DNA from 3 places in the Salegentibacter sp. BLCTC genome. Region 1 is predicted to be linked to each of the others. Evidence: riboswitches for the same ligand, from Rfam matches in the RefSeq annotation. Region 1 holds a riboswitch; each other region holds the start of a gene.
The links. A riboswitch is a leader RNA that binds a small molecule or an ion and turns the genes downstream of it on or off. The one in region 1 is predicted to bind cobalamin.
Positions count from the first base shown of each region.

Region 2: it holds a riboswitch for cobalamin, as region 1 does, so the genes downstream of both, metE (5-methyltetrahydropteroyltriglutamate--homocysteine S-methyltransferase) here and GUB10_RS01345 (TonB-dependent siderophore receptor) in region 1, are expected to answer to the same signal.
Region 3: it holds a riboswitch for cobalamin, as region 1 does, so the genes downstream of both, GUB10_RS13600 (PKD domain-containing protein) here and GUB10_RS01345 (TonB-dependent siderophore receptor) in region 1, are expected to answer to the same signal.

Region 1 covers NZ_WYEW01000001.1:289,603-296,580, reverse strand. The annotation lists gene GUB10_RS01355 (iron ABC transporter permease) at 1-744, opposite strand, end outside; gene GUB10_RS01350 (ABC transporter substrate-binding protein) at 954-2,108, opposite strand; cobalamin riboswitch at 2,271-2,568, shown strand; gene GUB10_RS01345 (TonB-dependent siderophore receptor) at 2,602-4,443, shown strand; gene GUB10_RS01340 (YncE family protein) at 4,447-5,514, shown strand; gene GUB10_RS01335 (S41 family peptidase) at 5,598-6,978, opposite strand, start outside.
Region 2 covers NZ_WYEW01000011.1:44,364-51,341, reverse strand. The annotation lists gene GUB10_RS13645 (TonB-dependent receptor) at 1-730, opposite strand, end outside; gene GUB10_RS13640 (FecR family protein) at 840-1,961, opposite strand; gene GUB10_RS13635 (RNA polymerase sigma factor) at 2,039-2,575, opposite strand; gene GUB10_RS13630 (cysteine-rich CWC family protein) at 3,144-3,404, opposite strand; gene metE (5-methyltetrahydropteroyltriglutamate--homocysteine S-methyltransferase) at 3,429-5,735, opposite strand; cobalamin riboswitch at 5,913-6,100, opposite strand; gene nrfH (cytochrome c nitrite reductase small subunit) at 6,622-6,978, shown strand, end outside.
Region 3 covers NZ_WYEW01000011.1:33,760-40,737, reverse strand. The annotation lists gene ccsA (cytochrome c biogenesis protein) at 1-1,543, shown strand, start outside; gene GUB10_RS13605 (alginate export family protein) at 1,706-2,980, shown strand; cobalamin riboswitch at 3,316-3,519, shown strand; gene GUB10_RS13600 (PKD domain-containing protein) at 3,628-4,773, shown strand; gene GUB10_RS13595 (histidine kinase) at 5,182-6,900, shown strand; gene GUB10_RS13590 (LytTR family DNA-binding domain-containing protein) at 6,912-6,978, shown strand, end outside.

The sequences.
Region 1 (6,978 bases):
AATTACAAATCGGTTTCTTTGAATACTTACCCCCAGGCTTTTTGCATATTGTTCCCCAAGCAGTAAGGTATCCAGGTTTTTTATGCAAGACATGGCAAGTGCCAAACCTACCAGCCAAAAAATGGCTAAAATGCCAACTTCATTCCACGAAAGGTCTCCTAAACTTCCAAAAGACCAGAATATATATTGCTGTAGTTGTGCTGCAGGGCTAAAATAGGAGAGAACACTTACCACTGCAGCGGTTAAACTGGCAAACATTAAGCCTATAATTAAGATGGCCATGGTGTCCCTAAGCTTTATTGAAGCCAGTATTACTGCCATAAGAACCAATAAACTTCCCAGGCTGGATGCTATTACAAGGCTCCATTTAGATAGCAGTACTCCGGCAAACACACCTCCAAAAATAGAAGCTCCCATAATTACAATGGCCACGCCTAAACTTGCGCCACTACTTAACCCTAAAACATATGGCCCGGCCAATGGGTTTCTAAATAGCGTTTGCATTAATAACCCGCTAATGGCCAATCCAGAACCGGTTATAATGGCTGTGATGGCTTTTGGTAACCTATATTCCACAATAATATATCGCCAGGTTTCTTTAGAGACTTCCAGGTTAAAAATAGAGGCAAAAACATCTTTAAATGGAATATTTACCGAGCCCAGGCTAATATTCAAAAATCCAAGAAATAGCACTCCCAGAAAAAGGAGTACCAGTGGAAGAACATATTTTTGGGAATGTAACAAGACCGGTTATTTATTTGGGTGTAAATATCTGAAATAAAATGAGGAGATAAAATTAATGAAGAAGCATAATAAAAAATGGATGCCTATATTAGGCCATTTTAAACTTTCAGGTGATGGAGTATAACAGGTTTATGCACTTTAGATATCTGCTTGGGGATTCAAAAAAAACTTTTAGATAAGGTTTTAACCAGTGCCTTGAAGCTACTAAATTACTCTTCCAGAGCCTTAAAAAAAGTAGTTTCGTAATTAGGAAGTAGATCTGGGTGAAATATAGCAACCAGGTCTTTTAGTACTAAATCTGGGCGTTGCGGGCCAAGTTCAAAATAAATTACTCCGCCGGTTTCACCTTTAGTAAGGCTTACGCTGTAAACATTTTTTTTCTGAAACACTTCAAATTGCCTGTAATGTTCCGATTCTTCTAAAAGTTGCGAGTAAGAAGTAAACTGTCCGGCACTTATCCAAAAATCGGCGTCCTGGGCTTTTTCCAGCACACTTTCAAAAGATAATGCCATGCTGCCGTTTCCACGGGTGTCAGAATATACGTAATTAGCATTGGCGTCTTTAATAAACTGTGCATGCCATGAGTTTCCGTAAGGTAAATACCATTGGTCTTTATACATAGCACCACTTAAGACTTTTGGGGTATTTCTAGCCGACTTTGCTAAATCTTTAGCTTCTTTATAAGCTTTTTCAATAGATTCAAACTCTTCTTCGGCTTCAGCTAACTTATCGTAAAAAGCACCAAAAAACTTGATCCATTCTGCTTTTCCAAGTGGAGTTTTTTCTGTCCAATCGCCGTTGTACATCACCGGAATTCCCATTTTTTGAATTGTTTCCAGGGTTTTGTTATTCGCATCTATAGCAAAACCAATAACTACTTCGGGTTCCAGGTCTATAAGTATTTCGGTATTGATATTTTCGTTTTTCCCCAACTCTTTAATTTTGCCGGAATTAATCAGTTTTCTGGTTTTTTCAGAAGAGATATAATCTAAGCCCGGGAAACCAATAAGGCTGTTTTCTTCATTTAAAGCTTCGAGTGCCGGAATATGAGTGGTAGAAGTAACAACCATTTTTTTTACCGGAATTTGCACTTTTTGATCATACTCTAAATCTTTTGGGATTTGAGCATTTTCCTTAAAAAGAAGATAAGTGAAGGGCTCTTTGGCATTAGGCCAGGGAGATTTTAGTTCTATTAGGTAGAAATCATTAAATGTTTTGATACTAAAACTCTTAGCGTAACTTAATTCAAGCGCTGTTTCAAGCTTTTTAGAAGTTGTTTTTTGTTCGTTCTGGTTATTCTTACATGCAGTTAGGAATAGAAATAGAATAACAAAATTAAGAATCCAGGTAAACTTATTTTTCATTTTAATACGCTTAAATCTAATTGACTGAAACTTGCTTTTTCTCATTTTCCAGAATGAAACCTTGTTTGTCTTGAACATAGTGTTTCAGATATTTTTGGAAGAGGAATTGTCAAAAGTAATATTATTTAGAATTTAATAGTTACAACTCGTATAAATGTTTAATTTCGCACTGAAATTTTTGGTTCGGATGTGTTTTATCACGCCGATTAAAAGGGAATCAGGAAAAAAGTACGAAGTTAGAAGTACAAAATACCAGGAAAGAATATTTTATTCGTGTTTCAAACTTCTTCCTTCTAACTTTTGTTAAGCCTGAGCTGTTCCCGCAACTGTAAGCTAAGTTCTGATTTTTAAATCAGAATGCTTGTTGTTATCACTTCAAAAACCACTGTTCTTAGTTAAGGATGGGAAGGTAAACAACAAGACGCGAGCCAGGAGACCTGCCAAAATAGTACTAATTAATTCTTAGACTTTCGGGATAAAAGTCAGGGGGCAGATGAAAAATAGACAATTTTATATTTTATTTCTTGGCTTGCTTTGTGGCTTGCCATTATGGGCTCAAAACGATACTATAAACGTTTTGGACGAGGTGTTTTTAACCGATATTAAACTAAGAGATTTCTCTACCGGACAGCATGTAAGCGTTTTAAACGATTCGGTTTTAAAGAAAAACGGAGCACTACTTACTTCAGCTTTAAATTTTAATACCAATATCTATTTTAAAGAAAATGGCCTGGGAATGGTTTCTTCGCCATCTTTTCGTGGAACAACTGCGTCTCAAACCGCGGTTTTATGGAATGGAATTAATATTAATTCTCAATTTAACGGTCAAACCGACTTTAATACCATAAACGCGGGCGGATTTGATAATATAAGTGTTCGTGGTGGGGGTGGAAGTGTTGTGTATGGCTCTGGGGCTATTGGCGGAAGTATTCACTTAAATACCCAACTTGATTTTAGTGGAAAAACAAAACAGGATTTATTTTTACAATACGGGAGTTTTAACACCTTAGATGCTCGATATAAAATTAAAACTTCAACCAAAAAATGGAGCTTAAGTGCCGCTCTTGCCAGAAACTCTTCAGATAATGATTATGAATGGCCGCTGAAAGGAAAGAAGAACGTAAATGGGAGCTTTTATAACAATAACCTAAATATTGGTTTGGCATATAGGTTTACTAAAAGAAATACCTTAAAGTTTTACAGTGAAGTTTTTGAAGGAGAACGTCATTTTTCATTGATAAGGCCTTCAGAAACTAAAACCAAATACAGTAATGTAAATTCACGGAATTTATTGGAATGGGTTAGTGAGTTTGGCAATTTTATCTCGGTAGCCAGGTTGGCCTATTTGGATGAAAACTATAGATATTATCCAAATATTGCTTCCAATAATTATACGTTTGGAGCAGCAAAGACTACCATAGGAAAGTATGATATAAAATACACACCTTCAAATACATTGCAATTTAATGCTTTATTAACCAATACCTATACCGATGGAACGGGATCGGGAATTACTGAAAATACCAGGAATATTTTTTCTTCGGCATTTTTAATGAAACACCGGCCGTTTAAGAAACTTCAGTACGAATTGGGTTTAAGAAAAGAAGTTACCAATAATTATGAGAGTCCGTTATTGTTTTCGGCGGGTCTTAATTACGATGTAACCAATTTATATAGTTTTAAAATAAACGCTTCCAGAAATTTTAGAATTCCAACGTATAACGACCTGTATTGGACGGGCGCCGGAAATCCCAATCTTAATCCTGAAACCTCCAACCAGGTAGAACTTGGAAAGCATTTTAACTATAAAAATTTAAATTTTAGCCTTACCGGTTATTACAACCAAATTGATGATATGATTCGTTGGCTACCCTCAGAAACAGGGGCCTGGCGTCCAATAAATGAAGAGAAAGTAGAAACCTATGGCTTTGAGGTACTCACTAATTGGCAAAAAAATATTTTAAAAAATCATAGTATAGGTGCTTCTGCAACTTATGCTTATACCGTTTCAGAAGATATGAATACCGGGTACCAGCTTATTTATGTACCCTTTCATAAAGCTACGGCTGCCTTTACCTATACTTTTAAAAAGTTAAGTCTGGATTATCAGCTTCTATATACCGGCGAGGCGTTTACCAGGTCAGATAATAATGCTCGTTATAATATGGATGCCTATACGGTTTCAAACCTGGGAATAGGCTATGATTTTGGAAAAAAGCATAGCTATAAAATTGGGGCAAGAGTACTCAATATTTTTGATGAAGCATACCAAAGTGTAGAAAACCGGTGGATGCCCGGTAGAAATTTTAATATATACCTAAACCTTAATTTTTAAACAATGAAGAGAATTAGCAAACTATTGTCTATGGCCTTAATAGGAGGGCTTTTATTAAATTCCTGTAGTAGTGACGATGATATTGTTGATCCCGATGGGCCACAAGCGGAAGGAGATTATACCAATGGTTTTTTTGTACTGAATGAGGGAAATAGCGGTAGTGGCGGTAGTGTTACCTTTATAGATAATACATTCCAAAATGTAACAAATGAAATCTATAAAAAAGAAGCCACAGAAGATGATCTGGGACAGTATGCGCAATCTATTTTTTTTGAAGATGATTTAGCATATATAGTATCAAATGGATCGAATATGATCACCATTGTAAATCGCTATACTTTTGAATATGTTGATAGAATAGAATCCGGACTGATCTCACCAAGATACGGAGTAATAGAAAACGGGAAAATATTTGTAACTAATCAAGGAACTTACGAAGCTCCTGGAGCCACTGAATTTGATGATTTTGTAGCTATAATTGACCTGGAATCTTTGGAAGTTGAAAAAACTATTAAAACAAATACTGTTATAGAATATATTCACGAAGAAGATGGATTAATTTACGTTCAAAAAGCTGCCTTTGGTAGCGGTAGTGATATAGCGGTAATAGACTCTGCTTCAGGTGAAATTATAAATACTATTGTAACAGAAAATGCTTTAAATTCTTTTGAAATTGAAGATGGGATTATTTATGCTTTGAGTAGTGCTAAACTGGAAAAAATTGATTTAGCCACTGGTGCTATAATAGATGAGGTTGAAATAAATACTGAATCGGGAAGTGCAGTTAACCTTGAATTAGAAGATGAAATGGTTTACTACACTGTAGGTAAATCAGTTTATAGTATGAGTGTAAATGCTGAAACTGCACCTGAGGATGCGTTGTTTTCGTATAACAGTGATTCACAGTGGGGAGTTATGTATGGATTTGAGGTAGACGAGGATAAAATTTACATTGCAGATGGAGGTGATTTTTCTTCAAATAGTTTTGTTGAAATTTATACTATTAGTGGGGAGTTACTTGAAAACATTGAAGTTGGTATAGGTCCTAATGGCTTCTACTTTAACGACTAACTATATTGTTTTTCTGTTATTTGCTTATATAAAAAAGCCCCGTTTCATTAATGAAACGGAGCTTTTCCTTTTAGTTTAAAGAATTACTTCTGTAATTCTACTGCTTTTTTCCTAACTTCTTCTGGGATTTTATCAATATACATTCTCTGATAATCAACATCAGTCTCACCTCTTTCTCCAATTTTAGTAAACCTGATATCGTAAGAAACTGCTGGAATGGCCATTTTGTTTCCGGTTATATCGGCAAGAGCTGCAGCAAGCATAGGCTCTTCAGGGGATCCTAATTCTATAAGGTTAGTATAGCCCTCGCTAACCGTAATATCAGGAATTAACCCCATTTCGTAATAAGCGTCTTCATTAGCATTTTTAGATTCATAAATGAGTGGTTGAATTACATATTTATGATTAGGATTACGGTTTTGTTTGTTAAAGTTTGGCGAATCGTACAAAGGAGCGGCCGCTTGAAATTTACCAACTGTGGTGTCGCCAACATGTACCATATTTATATAAGGAGAGAGTCCATTCATCACTAATTCACTTGCTGAAGCGGTAAAACTGGTTCCAATAATATGAACTTCATTTAAGTTTAGGCTGTTAATAGCCTCGCCTGTTCTTATTTTATCGTTAAAACGGTCTACAAGTTCTTCCTGGGTGAATTCATTCTGTAAAAGATCGTTCCATCTTTGTTTAGAAAAAATCTCCCCTTCAAATTGCCCGGTAATCATACTGGAAAGATCCACTGCAGTTTCCACATTTCCACCGCCATTATAACGAAGGTCAAGTACAAGTGCTTGTGCACCTTCAGCTTTTAATTTTCCAAAAGCAGCGTTTAACTCAGCGTCAAAATCGGCGGTAAATGAGTTGTACATCACGTAACCTACCTTTGTACCATTTACATCAAGGGTTTTTGCCAGTAAAACCGGATTTTCGGTAATTTGTTCTCTGGTTAAAGCAATAGTTTCACCGGTTTCACTAATTACATTATCATTTACTTCAGCTAAAGAAATTTCATAACCATCACGTGCCAAAAGCGATTGATAGTTAGATCGGTTCATGGCTTCTCCATCAATTTCGGTAAAAAGCATTCCTCTTTTTACTTCGGCTTCATCGGCAGGGCTTCCGGGAATTACATAGCGTACATAACCAAAAACCCCATTTTCTCCATAAGCTACAAGACCATAGTCCATGCCGGTGGTAGTACTAATACCACTTTGGCTGTTTTCAAGGATTGTATAATCGTCAAGAATAAAACTAAATCGGTCTTTTGGAGCGGGAACTTTTAATCCTTCATTAAAAAGATCCTCCGGCGAATCAAAACTGGCGAGCCATTCATCTTTATCGGCTTCAGAATCAAAATAATTTTCGTCAAGTTCTGCAACATCTGCCTCGTAAACATAAAAAATACTCATGGCATTATATAGATAATTCTCTATTTCTAAATCGGGATCTTCTTCACCTTTTACC
Region 2 (6,978 bases), on a different contig from region 1:
TGGGAGATTGCATTCGAATATTCTCCATATTTACCGTACTCACCGCACCGGTTAAATTCTGTCGTTCTGTAGTACCATATCCTACTACCACCACTTCATTAAGATTACCAAGATCTGCTTGTAGGGTTATTTCATAGAAATTCTTATCGGTTATCTCAACTTCTTTACTTTTATAACCTACAAAAGAAATATTTAAAACAGCCTCATTTGGTACTGCCAGGCTAAATTCACCGTCGAAATTAGCGGTAGTACCGCGGTTCATACCCTTAACAGTAATTGTAGCGCCCAATAGCGGAACTCCCTTTTCATCTAAAACCTTTCCGCTAATTTCCCTTTGTTGCGATTGGGGCTCCCGGGAGCTAGACTTTAACGGAATATCTTTTTTGGTTAGAATTATTTGCTCCTTTAAAATTTCGAAATTAATAGCTGTATTCTTGAACAGCATCTCCAGAACGGTTTTAACTTCTTGATTTGAAACATCTAAGGAAACTTTTCGCTCTAAATCAATTATAGAGTTTTCATAAAAGATATTATAAGAAGTCTTTGCTTCTATCTCTTCAAACACCTGTGCCAGAGAGACTTTTTCCAGATGTATTGAAACTTTTTCCTGCCCATAAGTATTGGCATTAATTGGGAAAAGAGAAAGCATGAAAAATAAAAAGGAAAGTTTAAGCGATAACCTTTTACACTTTGGTTCGGTAGCTCCGAACAAAGCTAATATTTTTTTCATAATTTTGTTTTTAGTTTAAGAATTGAGGAAATTTTTAAATAATTTGTATTTTAAATCGGGAAATGTTCCAGCATTTTCCGATTTTCTCTTTTTGTAGCCTTATGTCATATTAATTATTTTTTGGATTAATGGTAACTTTATCGTTGTTTATACTAAAATTGAAGGAGGCGGCTCTCTGAAAGGTTTTAAAAACTTCTTCTATAGACTCATTTCTAAAACGCCCGGTAAAGCTTTGCTGTAATAGATCCTTATTTTTACAATCTATACTAACATTGTAGTGTCTTTCAAGTTTACGTTGAATTGTGCTAAACTTTTCGTTTCTAAAAAGCATAATTCCTTTAGTCCATGCGATATGGTCGGTGGCATTGGTATTAACACTGTGCAAAGAATTCTTGGATTTTTGAAATACAGCCATTTCATTAGGCTTAAGCACACTTGTATGCTGTAATCCCTCTGTAGAAACCTGCACTGAACCTTCCAGCAATGCAATATTTTCATCCTTATCGCCAGGATAAGCCGAAACATTAAACTTTGTCCCTAAAACCTGTGTTCTGGTATGATTTGAATTTACTATAAATGGTTCGTCGGGGTTTGAGACCACTTCAAAATACGCTTCCCCCTCAAGGTAAACCTCACGGCCTTTCCCTTTTAGAAAAGTTTTTGGATACTTTAAAGAAGACCCCGCATTAATTATAGTCGTGGAACCATCAGATAAAACCAATGTTACCGATTTTCCAAAAGGCACACGTATGGTATTAAATTCCAACTTTTCATTTGAAGGCTTGCTTTTTGGTGTATACAACAATTTCCCCTTTTTATAAGTAAAATCTGAATGTTCTACCAGGTCTTCTTGTGAATCTAATGTTCTTATACTCCCATCTTCCAACTCAATGGTTATTTCAGGACTATCTTGCGTATCAGCGGGCAGGTTAAAAAACCAGATTGACACGCCAAGTATTCCAATAAAGATGGCTGCATATTTTAAAAATGCAGTCAATTTAAAACGTGACTGTTTTTCAACACTCACCTGTTTCATAATCTCTTTCAGAACCAATTCCCTTTTTTCACGGGGTAAATCATTAGGCTTAGGATCATTCCATTCATCCAGCAAAAAAGCCTCAAGCTCTTCAAAAGAATCCTTTTCGAAGTAATTCTTTAAAACATTAATTTCATGACGAGTACAATTACCTTCAAAGAATTTTTCTAATAAAATGTGAATATTTTGAGACATTGGTTACAAGTGTTTCTATAAGGTTTACGATGCCCATCTAGAAAATCACTAGTTCCAAATGTTAAAATTTTAAGTTTTTATAGTATTGGAAAGAAAAAGCCGAACAGCCTACTATTCTTTTTTAAAAACTTCATGGCTGTTGAAAAGTGGCTGGAAACGGTATGTTTAGAAATACCTAACTTAGAAGCAACTTCATTATAAGTATATCCCTGAAATTTAATTAATTTAAAAATTTCTTGCTGTCGTTTAGGGAGTTGCTCTAATAGGCCATTCAATTTTTTTAGCTGATCATTTTCACTAGAAGTTGTAGGGTTCCTGGCTTGCTCCTGGTGTAATTTGTATTCCCTCAATAGCTTTTCTTCGTTTACTTTTTTTCGAAAATGGTCAAAAACAACATTCTTGGTAATAACATACAACTGCTGATCTAAAGGGAGTTCCAGGTTAATGCTACTACGGTTTTTCCATATTTTTAAAAAGGAGTCCTGCACCAGGTCCAGGGCAACACTTTCATTTTTCACGAACTTTATGGCAACGGCATATACTTTAGAAAAATACAGGTTGTAAATTTCCTCTAATGCTTTTGAATCTCCGTTCTTCAGTTTTTTTTGCAGCATTTTTAAACCTTTTACGCCAGGTATAGGCACTCATAATGTTTGCAATAGTTAACAAAATGCTAATATACTATTTCCAAAGTTTTATTTTATTTTTCTAAAAGCTATAAATTGAGGAAAATTTATATGGCTTATAAATAGTTTTATAGAACCTATTTATATTTTCTTTAAAGAAGACCCTGCTAACAATGCGTAAACCCACTTAAGTAAAAAAGTCATAAAAAGAACAAGAGATGTAAACTGGAAAGAATCATTTTTTTTACTTGAACAAATTTTACTCATTTTAATCAACAGCTATTAATATCGGCTAAAGTGGGTTGTAAGTAACCGGTTAAAATTTCCGGACTGAAAAATAAACCTGGCAGATTGAGATACCATGATATAAAAAGACTGCCTGAAAAGCCTTAAAAATTCACCTTGAGCTTTTTAAACTGAAATAAATCCAGTTTGGTGAAAATTAGCCTTTCAGACAGCCTTAATTTGTTATTGTTAACCAAAAATACTTTTTCAGTTAACTACCTCGGGGTGTTACACCCTTTGGCAGTGTCAATAAAATTCCAACTAAGCCTCTTCAACCGCCTTTATTATTTTTTGGCGGCCTATAAAATACACCCAGGATAGCCTTTAATTTTTCCTGTAAATTTTGGTTGCGATACTCTGTTTTTAAAGCCTTCATACATTTAGCGCAAAGGCAACTTTCATAAAGTTTATGTATGTATTCCAGTTCTTCATTATCCAGTACCACTTGAGAGCATTGGCAAAGTTCTATAGAGCCAACTTTACATTCAAAGGCTGTTTTACATCTTGGGCAGTATTTTTCTTCGTGCTTCATGGATATTTATAAAAAAAGTTGGTTTTAATTCTCCACCAAAGCAGTTCTTGCCATTTTTGCGGCATTAACCATTGCTTTTAATGCAGCTTCAGTTTCTTCCCATTTCCTGGTTTTTAAACCACAATCTGGATTTACCCAAAGTTGTTCTGCAGGGATTACTTTTTCTGCTTTTTTTAGCAAAGTAAGCATTTCTTCGGCGGCAGGAACCCTGGGGGAATGTATATCATAAACCCCCGGACCAATTTCATTGGGATACTCAAAATCAGAAAAAATTTCCAGCAACTCCATTTGCGATCGGGAGCACTCAATGGTAATCACATCTGCATCCATATTTGCTATACTCTCCATAATATCATTAAACTCAGAATAGCACATGTGTGTATGAATTTGAGTAGAATCTTTTACCCCTGCCGATGCTAATTTAAAACAAGTAACCGCCCAATTTAAATATTCTTTCCAGCCGGATATCCGTAGCGGTAATCCTTCTCTAATGGCAGGTTCGTCAATTTGAATTATTTGAATCCCGGCCTGCTCTAAATCTTTTACTTCTTCACGAATAGCCAAAGCTATTTGTTTACAAGTGGCAGATCTTGGTTGATCGTCTCTAACAAAGGACCATTGCAAGATTGTTACAGGCCCCGTCAACATTCCTTTAACCCATTTATCGGTTAAAGATTGCGCATATTGAGACCAATAAACCGTCATGGCTTCTGGCCTGGAGACATCTCCATATATAATAGGAGGCTTAACACATCGGCTACCGTAACTTTGTACCCAGGCTTTTTTGGTAAACAGAAAACCATCTAATTGCTCTCCAAAATATTCTACCATGTCGTTACGCTCATATTCTCCATGTACAAGAACATCTAGACCTATTTCTTCCTGCCATTTTATGGCATTTTGGGTTTCTTTTTTTAGTAAACTATCATATTCTTCTGCTGATAATTTTCCTTTTTTTAATTGAGCCCTCCAACTCCTCACTTCTTTGGTTTGCGGAAACGAACCAATGGTGGTGGTAGCAAACAAAGGCAAATCCAATACTCTCTGCTGCTCAATCTTTCTTATGCTGAAGGAGTTGGATCTTTGTGAGTCTTTTTCTGAAATTTGACTCACCGCATCTTTCACCTTTTTGTTGTGAATTACCTCTGAAGTTTTTCTACTCTTAACAGCCTCTAAATTCTCTTTAAACTCCTTTAAAAGGGGCGCTTCAGTACTACCGGTAGCCAAAGCCCGAAGAGTTTTTAATTCTCTTACTTTTTGCCGGGCAAAGGCCATCCAGTTCTTAATTTCAGGGTTTATTTCAGTCTCCAAATCAAGATCGTATGGAACATGTAACAACGAACAGGAAGGAGCCAGTAGCAATCTATCAGAACCTATTTTATCCTGTGCCTTTTGAATAAGATGAAGGGAATTTTCAAAATCATTTTTCCAAATATTACGTCCATCTACTATCCCGAGCGATAAATTTAAGCTAGCAGGAATTTCTTCAAGCACCCTGTCTAATTGTGATGGGCATCGCACCAAATCCAGGTGTAACACATCTACCGGAAGCTTTAGAGCCAGGGCAAGATTGTCGTTAAGGCCTTCAAAATAAGTGCTGAGAACAAATCTAAGTTTAGGGAATTTTTTTCTAAGCTCATTATATACAAAAGAGTAGGCATCCCTGGCTTTCTCATCTAGATCTAAAGCTAGAAAAGGCTCGTCAAACTGAATCCATTGTGCTCCTTCTTCCTGTAATTGAGTTAAAAGCTCCTGATAAACCGGCAATAGTTTTTCTGCAAGGTCTATTTTATCAAAACCTCCCTCTTTTTCTTTTCCCAAAAGAAGGTATGTAACCAGTCCAATAATTACAGGTTTAGGCTGAACCCCAGTTTCCTTTGCCTCCTTAAATTCGTTGAGAATCTTATTGGAGTTAAGCTTAAAATGCTGATTTTTGGAAAATTCAGGAACGATATAATGATAATTGGTATCGAACCATTTGGTCATTTCCATGGCGGTAATATCTAAGCCATCTTTTTGATAGCCTCTGGCCATCGCAAAATATAAATCAAGATTGGTTAAATCACTTCTACTTTCAATCTCCCTATAACGTTCAGGAATAGCTCCTACGGTAAGGCTCATATCCAAAACCTGGTCATAATAAGAAAAATCGTTACAGGGAATTAGATCAATTCCTTCGTCTTTTTGAAGCTTCCAGTTTTCATGGCGGCTTTTTTTTCCTACCTGAAGAAGATCCTGAAGTTCACTTTTGCCTGACCAATATTGCTCGCAGGCTTTTTTGAGTTCTCTGTTGCTACCAATTCGCGGATAGCCAAGAATGTGCGTTTGCATTTCTAACTTTTAATAATTAAACAATTTGTTTTAAAAGTCTTTATAAATGCTTCGTAATGCCAGGCGATAAGAAAAAAAAGGAGAAAGAAGATACACCCAAAAAGACATACTTCTCCTGTAAAATAAAAAGTATTATAACGGGTACATCTCTAAGACCTAAGCTTCAAACCGCGAAAGCATTGTCCAATCAGAATAGGCAGGTCTCCTGACTTGTAACGGCTGCTGTCATCCTTCCCGCGTTATGCAGTGGATAATTCTTTGGACAGTAGCTTTATTATGTTACTTACAGTTGCGCGACAGTTCGTGATTCTCACACGATTCCCTATTAATCTACCTTAAGTAAAACCTTTTCTGTTTGATGAAGTATGCTAAAGAACTTATGCGGGATAAAACTAGGGATTATTTATTTAATTTCAAGACTTTCATTGAGCTTAAATAGGGTTCTTGTCACTTAACACCCGAAAGAAATTGATTATAAGCCTTAAACCTTTTAAGGGTACACTACCTCGGTACAAGCCCACAAGGCATTTGATGGAAACATTTTTTTAATTTCGAGCCAAGCCTCAAAGCATTATACCTTTTAGAGGTGCCAATAAAATCTCAGGATTTCCTATTAAGAAATGTTGAAGCTTTCGAAACCCTAAACATTATGAAATATGTTAAAAAAAGACTAACTTCGGGTTTTAATCATCAACAAAAACCTTTTATAACAATATTTAGGTTAAAATAACAATCATTATAAAACAATAAACTGATTCCTTAATATTTTATTGGAACCTGATTAAGGTCATATTTTTATAAGAACAGAGTTTTTAAATTGTGCTAAGTTTTGTAGAATTTACATAAAATTAATAAAGAATAATCAATTTATTACCGCCCCGACCCGATGAAACCATCCTTCAAAATTCTACCTGAACGTGGCTCCAACTGGCGCCAAATTGCTTTATTTTTTATAGCCGTTATTATTGGTTTGGGACTTTTTATGATGAGAGAAGCCAGGGTCACTTCATATCTTTCCGACGATCCACAGGCCTGTGTAAACTGCCATGTAATGACTCCGGTATACAATAGCTGGATGAACAGTTCTCACCGAGAGTGGGCTAATTGTAATGATTGCCATGTTCCTCATGATAATTTTGTAAATAAATACTACTTCAAAGCCAAAGATGGTTTATACCATGCCTCGGTTTTTACTGCCCGGGCCGAGCCAGATGTAATAGAAATGAGAGAAGCTTCACAGGAA
Region 3 (6,978 bases), on a different contig from region 1:
CACTTTAAAGCCATATTTTAAATTCAGCAAGAAAGGAGAATCGATTAATTTAGATGCTAATCAGGCATTTTTAGCTATGCATACCTCTCCTAATGTTTGGCAATATATTCCTTTAATTAAAATAGATAAGGAAAAGGCGGGAGGAGCATTTTCTTCGCTGGAATTCAACGAAGACGAAATGGTTTCTTTTACCCAGCTACTTGATGATAAAGGAAATTATTTGTTGGTTAAAGCTATAGAAGATGCCAACCAGAAAAAGCCTGCAGAGCGCAGTGAGCTGGACAAAGAAGTGATTAAAGTAGATGAGCGTTTTAATATTTTATACAATGTTTTTGCCGGTCACTATTTAAAAATTTTTCCTAATAGTAATGATGAAACCAATAAATGGTTTAGTCCCACTCACGATTTTAACGACTTTCCGAAAGAAGATGCGCGTTTTGCGAAGGGCATCATTCCGGGGTATTTTAATGATATAAAAAATAAGGATTGGGCTGCTGCCAGCGAGAAACTAGCTTACATTAAAAAATTTCAGGAAGTTTTGGGGGCCGAAATAATACCCAGTAAAAAGAGAATTGAAGCAGAACTATGGTATAATGAATTAAATCTCAATTTTTGGTTGTTCCAAATTTACTTTACTGTAGGCGCTCTACTCCTATTACTGGCTATTGTGAAAATTTTTGCTAAGAATAAAGCAATAGAAATTGCGTGGAATGCTTTAATTCTGGTAACCTTAGTCAGCTTTCTAGCTTTTACAGGGAATATAATTTTGCGATGGTATGTGGCGCAACATGCTCCCTGGAGTAATGGATATGAAATGTTGGTTTTTGTAGCCTGGACACTTCTTTTATGCGGCTTGCTCACTTTTAGAAAATCTGACTTTGCCCTGCCGCTGGCCACCTTGTTTACAGGTACACTTTTATTTGTAAGTTACCTGGATTGGCTAAATCCTGAAATCACCAATTTAATGCCGGTACTCAAATCGTCATTTTGGTTAAAAGTACATGTAGCAACCATTGTAAGTAGTTATGCACCTTTAGCACTTTCGGCAATTTTAGGCCTAATGGCTTTACTTCTTATTATTTTTAGAACTCCAGGTTCACAAAAAAAGATCAACATAAAAATTAGGGAAATTACTTATATAAACGAGATCTCTATGACCATAGGTTTATTCGTACTGGCCGTAGGCACCTTCTTAGGAGGTATTTGGGCCAACGAATCCTGGGGTAGATACTGGGCATGGGACCCAAAAGAAACCTGGGCACTAATAAGTATTATAGTGTATACAGTGGTACTGCATCTTCGATTTATTCCTGCTTTACGAGGCAGGTATGTGCTAAATGCAGTGAGTGTTTTTGCCTTTGGCTCTATAATTATGACATCTTTTGGTGTAAATTATTACCTATCAGGTTTGCATAGCTACGCCGGGGGCGACCCACTACCGATACCTTCTTTCATTTATGTAGTTTTAGCTGCCTTAATATTTATAGCAATACTGGCATTTTTTAGGGACAAAAAATATAGAAAATCGAAAGTTTCGGCATGATACATATAATTATTGGTTTGTGAAATTATTAAATCAAAGCACATTAAAAACAAACAACACCGCAAAAAGGGAAAGAGATATTCAATGAAAAAAGTTTTAAAGCCATATTTAAGCAGTAAACAATCATCGATATTTATATAGCAAAGTATAATTCTACCGCTCATGACTAACAGATCTTCTTTTAAACTTGCATTATTCTTACTATTTTTAGTAAATGAAGTCGTAGCACAGACTTTTGAAGCAGAAGCCGACCTAAGAGCCCGTTTTGAATACCGGCACGGTTATAACGATCTTTTTTCAAATGATGCCGATCCCGGCGTATTTGTACAGCAACGAACCCGCCTGAACTTAGGCTATAGTGCTGAAAAACTACAATTATTTATTGCCGTACAGGATGTGAGCACCTGGGGGGATACCCGCCAAATTTTACCTGTAGATGGGAATGACTCCTTTTCCCTGTTTCAGGCCTATGCGCTACTAAACTTCAATGAAAATTGGTCTACTAAAGTAGGAAGGCAGGTAATAAGTTACGATAATCAGCGCATATTTGGCGGATTGGACTGGGCTATGCAGGGTCGTTTTCATGATGCCGCATTATTGAAATATCAGAAAAATGGCTTTAATTTGGATTTAGGAACTGCTTTTAGCCAGGAACAACCTAAAAACGAAGGAAACACATATAGGATTACCGGTTTTTTTACATATAAAACAATGCAATATGCTTATCTAAAGAAAGCCTGGGATAAAAGTTCTGCAAGTTTTTTATTTCTAAACAACGGGTTTCAAGGCTTTACTGGCCCCAATAACGCCACTCCAGACGATGTTTATTATCGTCAAACCATGGGTAGTTATTTCCAATTTCCAATACAAAAAGTAAAGATGGAGGGTTCGGCTTACTACCAGTTTGGAAAAGCCAACAATACCACCGATCTCTCAGCATACCAGCTATCCCTGGAAGCCACTTATAAACCCGGTAGTACTCTTTTTGGGTTAGGAATAGAAATGTTAAGCGGAACCGACCAGGAAGGAGCATCTAAAAATAAATCGTTTTTCCCTTTATATGGCACCAATCATAAATTTAATGGGTTTATGGACTATTTCTATGTGGGCAACCACGCCAACAGTGTAGGTTTAAACGATCTATATGCCAAGGCTAATTTCAGAACCGGTGAAAAATCAAATCTTTTGCTAAAAGCTCATTATTTTATGGCCAATGCAAAATTGCAAAATAACGCAGACAAGTATTTAGGTACAGAAATAGACCTTGTTTATTCTAATAAATTAATGAAATATGTAAATCTTAATGTTGGTTATTCACACATGTTTGCATCAGATAGTATGAGCCTGGTAAAAGGAGGAAAACCTAGCGACAATACTAATAATTGGGCCTGGGTTCAGCTTAATGTAAACCCTAAATTATTTTCTTTAGATTTTTAGAAACAATGTACTTAATACACCTAAAAAATTCAGAAAGTAAATTTCATCGCAACAATTCTGGCAAACATTTACTAGCGATTTCCGAATCAAGTAATTTTAATCAAGAATAATCTGGAGTCACCAATGAATCTTTTCCTTTTTTCTCCAGCTTTAAAGCTTTTGATTTTAATTATCTAAATCCTCAATTTTTTACTCCAAATGCATTAGTATGATTTCTCTTAGACAGCCGTTTAGCATAATCTTTAGAAATAGCAATTTGCTTTATTCAATTTATAACCAAAAAAACGGTAAAGATAAATTCAGTTTTTAAGATTCTCAAACCAGAAATTTAACTTAATATTGCCGGGATTTTCGGTTACAATGCTTTTAAGGTATTGTATTAAAAGGGAATCAGGTGTAAATCCTGAACAGTTCCCGCTGCTGTAAATCCCTTCCTTAATTTTTAGGAAAATCTTTTTATGGATACCACTGTCTTTTGGGACGGGAAGGTTTAAAAAGAGGGAGAAGTCAGAAAACCTGCCGGAAACATAAGGAACAAAGCTTTCGGGAGTTATTGCTTTGGGTAGGTCTTCTATTCTAACTATATCCCCTGCTGTTTTGTTTTGTAAAATAAGTTAATTCCAATTATTAACCTTTATACAAATCAAATGCAACAAAAATCATTTTTTAAATCATTAATCCTTATTGGAGGTATTTTACTTTTTTCATCTTGTAGCAAAGATGACGGCCCAGGCATAATTCCTATGGAGTTTGCGGATCTAAATTACCAGAAAGATTACGAATTAACCCTGGGAGATACTTTATCTATTAATCCTGAAATTCTAAATTTACCGGAAGGGACAGGTTTTAGCTGGAAACTAGGTGATGATAAAGTTTCTGAAGCTCAAAACCTTCATTACGCCCCCAAGCAATTTGGCACATTTGCACTACAATTTAAAGCATTGGCGAATAACGACTCTCTGCTGCGCTCTTATGAAGTTACCGTAAATGATCCTTATCAGCTTTATTTCCGCCCAAAAACAGAAAACAGCAGTAAATATATTTCTGAAATTATTGAATATAAACCTGCACCCGGCCAATATATTAATAAAACCTACGGTTCTTTGGAAAGCGCAGAAAAATTAGTGGGTGGAAAATCGGCCATTCTATCTTTAGGAGCATGGGGAGGCTACGTAACGTTCACTTTTGATCATACCATTGAAAATAGAGAAGATGCTAAAGACTTTGTAGTTTATGGTAATGCAATGGGCGGACTTTCTGAACCCGGTATTGTAAAGGTTTCTTTTGATGAGAATGGTAATGGCTTACCAGATGACACCTGGTATGAACTAGCAGGAAGTGCACATCAAAAAGAAGAAACTATATTGAATTATCAATTAACCTACACCAATCCAAAAGAGTACGCCAATGTACCCTGGGAAGATAACCAGGAAAACCAGGACAGTGTAATGGTTAATCCCTACCACTCCCAAAATTACTATCCACTCTTTATTGAAGAAAAGGATAAAATGAGTTTTAACGGAACCCGGGTTTACCCTAAGGTGAGCCTGGAAGGATTTGCCTCTATAGATGCACTTGAATGGGGGTATGTAGACAATTTTGATGCTGATTATAATACTTATGCCGGAAACGCCATGGATTTGGATTGGGCAGTAGATGATAATATGAACCCCGTAGCATTAAGAGGTGTAGATTTTATAAGCGTCTACACAGGGGCGCAGGGAAATGTTGGTTGGCTTGGTGAGATATCAACGGAAATCAAAGGAGCTTCAGATCTATCTATGACCGAGTAAAGCCTCTAATAATATCCTTTATTTATCCTTATATAAGAACTTCACTATTTTTCCAGCTCCAAATAGTATTGTTTTTATATAAGGATAAACCTATAAGCTTAAGCTCATTTGTAAACTTCCCGCGTCCATCTGCCAAACTAAAAATACTTCTAAAAATCAAAAACCGGTAGACTAGGATGCCTTAAACCTTAAATTGATTTCTGCTAAAAGCAAAAACAAGATTAATACTATACTTTTGCAAACGTATTGGCTTAGAAAAGTAATTACCTTGTAACAAGCCATAGATTTTTTAAATCTAGATTATCGAGTAAAATAACATTTTTTATCCTTTAAGAATGTAATACTTTTGTCGCACTAAACAGCGCCAATCTAGCAGAATCCCACAGCATTACCCCCCAATTAAACTTCATGCATTATTTTACAAAATTTACAATAGTACTCTTTTTCAACCTGCTTTTTACTTTTAGTTATGGAATACAACAAAACCCCAAGGACTTTAAAAGTATTGACTCCCTAATTCAGAATAGAGCCCTGGAAAAAGCTAAAGAAGAAAGCTTTCAAATTATCAGGAAACAACCTAAGAATTTTCAAACTGTTGGCAGAGCACACATCTATTTGGGGAAAATAAACCTATTGCAGGGCGAACTGGATATTGCGCTGTCTAATTATATGGATGCCAAAAAGCACCTGGAACTGTTATCTGAAATAGATCGCGTAGAACTATTCTCAGGTATTGGAATAGTGTACTCAAGATCCAAAAACTTTAACAGCGCCGAAGAAAGCTTCAAAAAAGCATTATTGGGCTATAAAAACAATGATTTTTGGTGCCTTAAAACTTTGGTTAACCTCGGCGGGGTTTATATGGAAAAGAATGACCCCAAAGTAATAAAGGTCTACAAAGAGGCTTTGCAGTTGGCTAAAGAAATTGAGCAACCTAAAGTTGAAGCCGTTATTTTAACGAATCTTAGTAATCAATACATCAAAGAATCACAATGGCAATTGGCCATTAACACTGCTAATAAAAGTTTAAGGATAAGGGATAGTTTACAAATGCCTCTATCTGTTATTACTTATAACAATCTAGGCTATGCATTAGTAAATTCGGGCAAAGTACCGGAGGGAATCAATTATTATGAGAAAGCCCTGGCAAAGGCTTCTTCCCAAGAACTACAACAATTATTCTATAACTTACAAAATGCCTATATCAATATAAAAGATTATGAAAAAGGTATAGATTATTATAACCGGTATGATAGCATTAAAGATCAAATAGCAGAAAAAAGGTATGAAGAAAAAATAGCTGCCATTAAAACATTTTATGATACTGCTGAAAAAGAAAGAAAAATTGCCAATCTAGAGGCCGAAAAAAAAGCTCATAACAAAAAAATTACCTGGCTAATTTTTGGGGGCGGTATCTTCTTTCTTCTAATATTGATAATCATTTTCTTTAGAATAAACCATCTTAAAACAAAACAAGCCTTACAGCAGTCGCAACTTCGTAGTAAATTCCTTAGACTTCAATTAAATCCGCATTTTCTTTTTAATGCGCTCCAACAGGTTCAGTATTACATCTATAAAAATGAACCTAATACTTCTATGCAGTATTTAGATAATTTCAGCAAATTAATAAGGCTTATTTTAGAACATTCAGACGAAGAATATATAAATTTAACAGACGAACTGGAAATTTTATCCAACTACCTTGAACTTCAAAAAACCCCTGAAAATCAAGGAATTTCATATCGCATTATTTATAAGGATGTTCATGACCCGGAAACTATTAAAATACCGGTAATGCTACTGCAACCTTTTGTTGAAAATGCCGTAATTCACGGTGCGAGACAGAATAGCGAAAATGGTAAGGTAAAACTTCTGTTCAGGCAAGATGTTAAGAAAAAAGTCCTCTACATAGAAATTGTAGATAATGGAAAAGGCATTCAGACAGACAGGTCTCAAGACCATAAAAAACTTCATCGCTCTATGGGAAGGGAAATTTTAAAAAATAGAGTAGAAGAATTTAATAAAATGAACAAGTCACATATTGTACTAAATGTAGAAAGGGCATGCAATGACAAAGCTTTTCCCGGTACCAAAGTGACCTTGACAGTACCCTATCTTGAATTCTAAATTTGCAGGTTATGAAAGAAATAAATAACGATGTAAAAATTTTAATCCTGGAAGATGATCATGCTTCTTTAGATATGA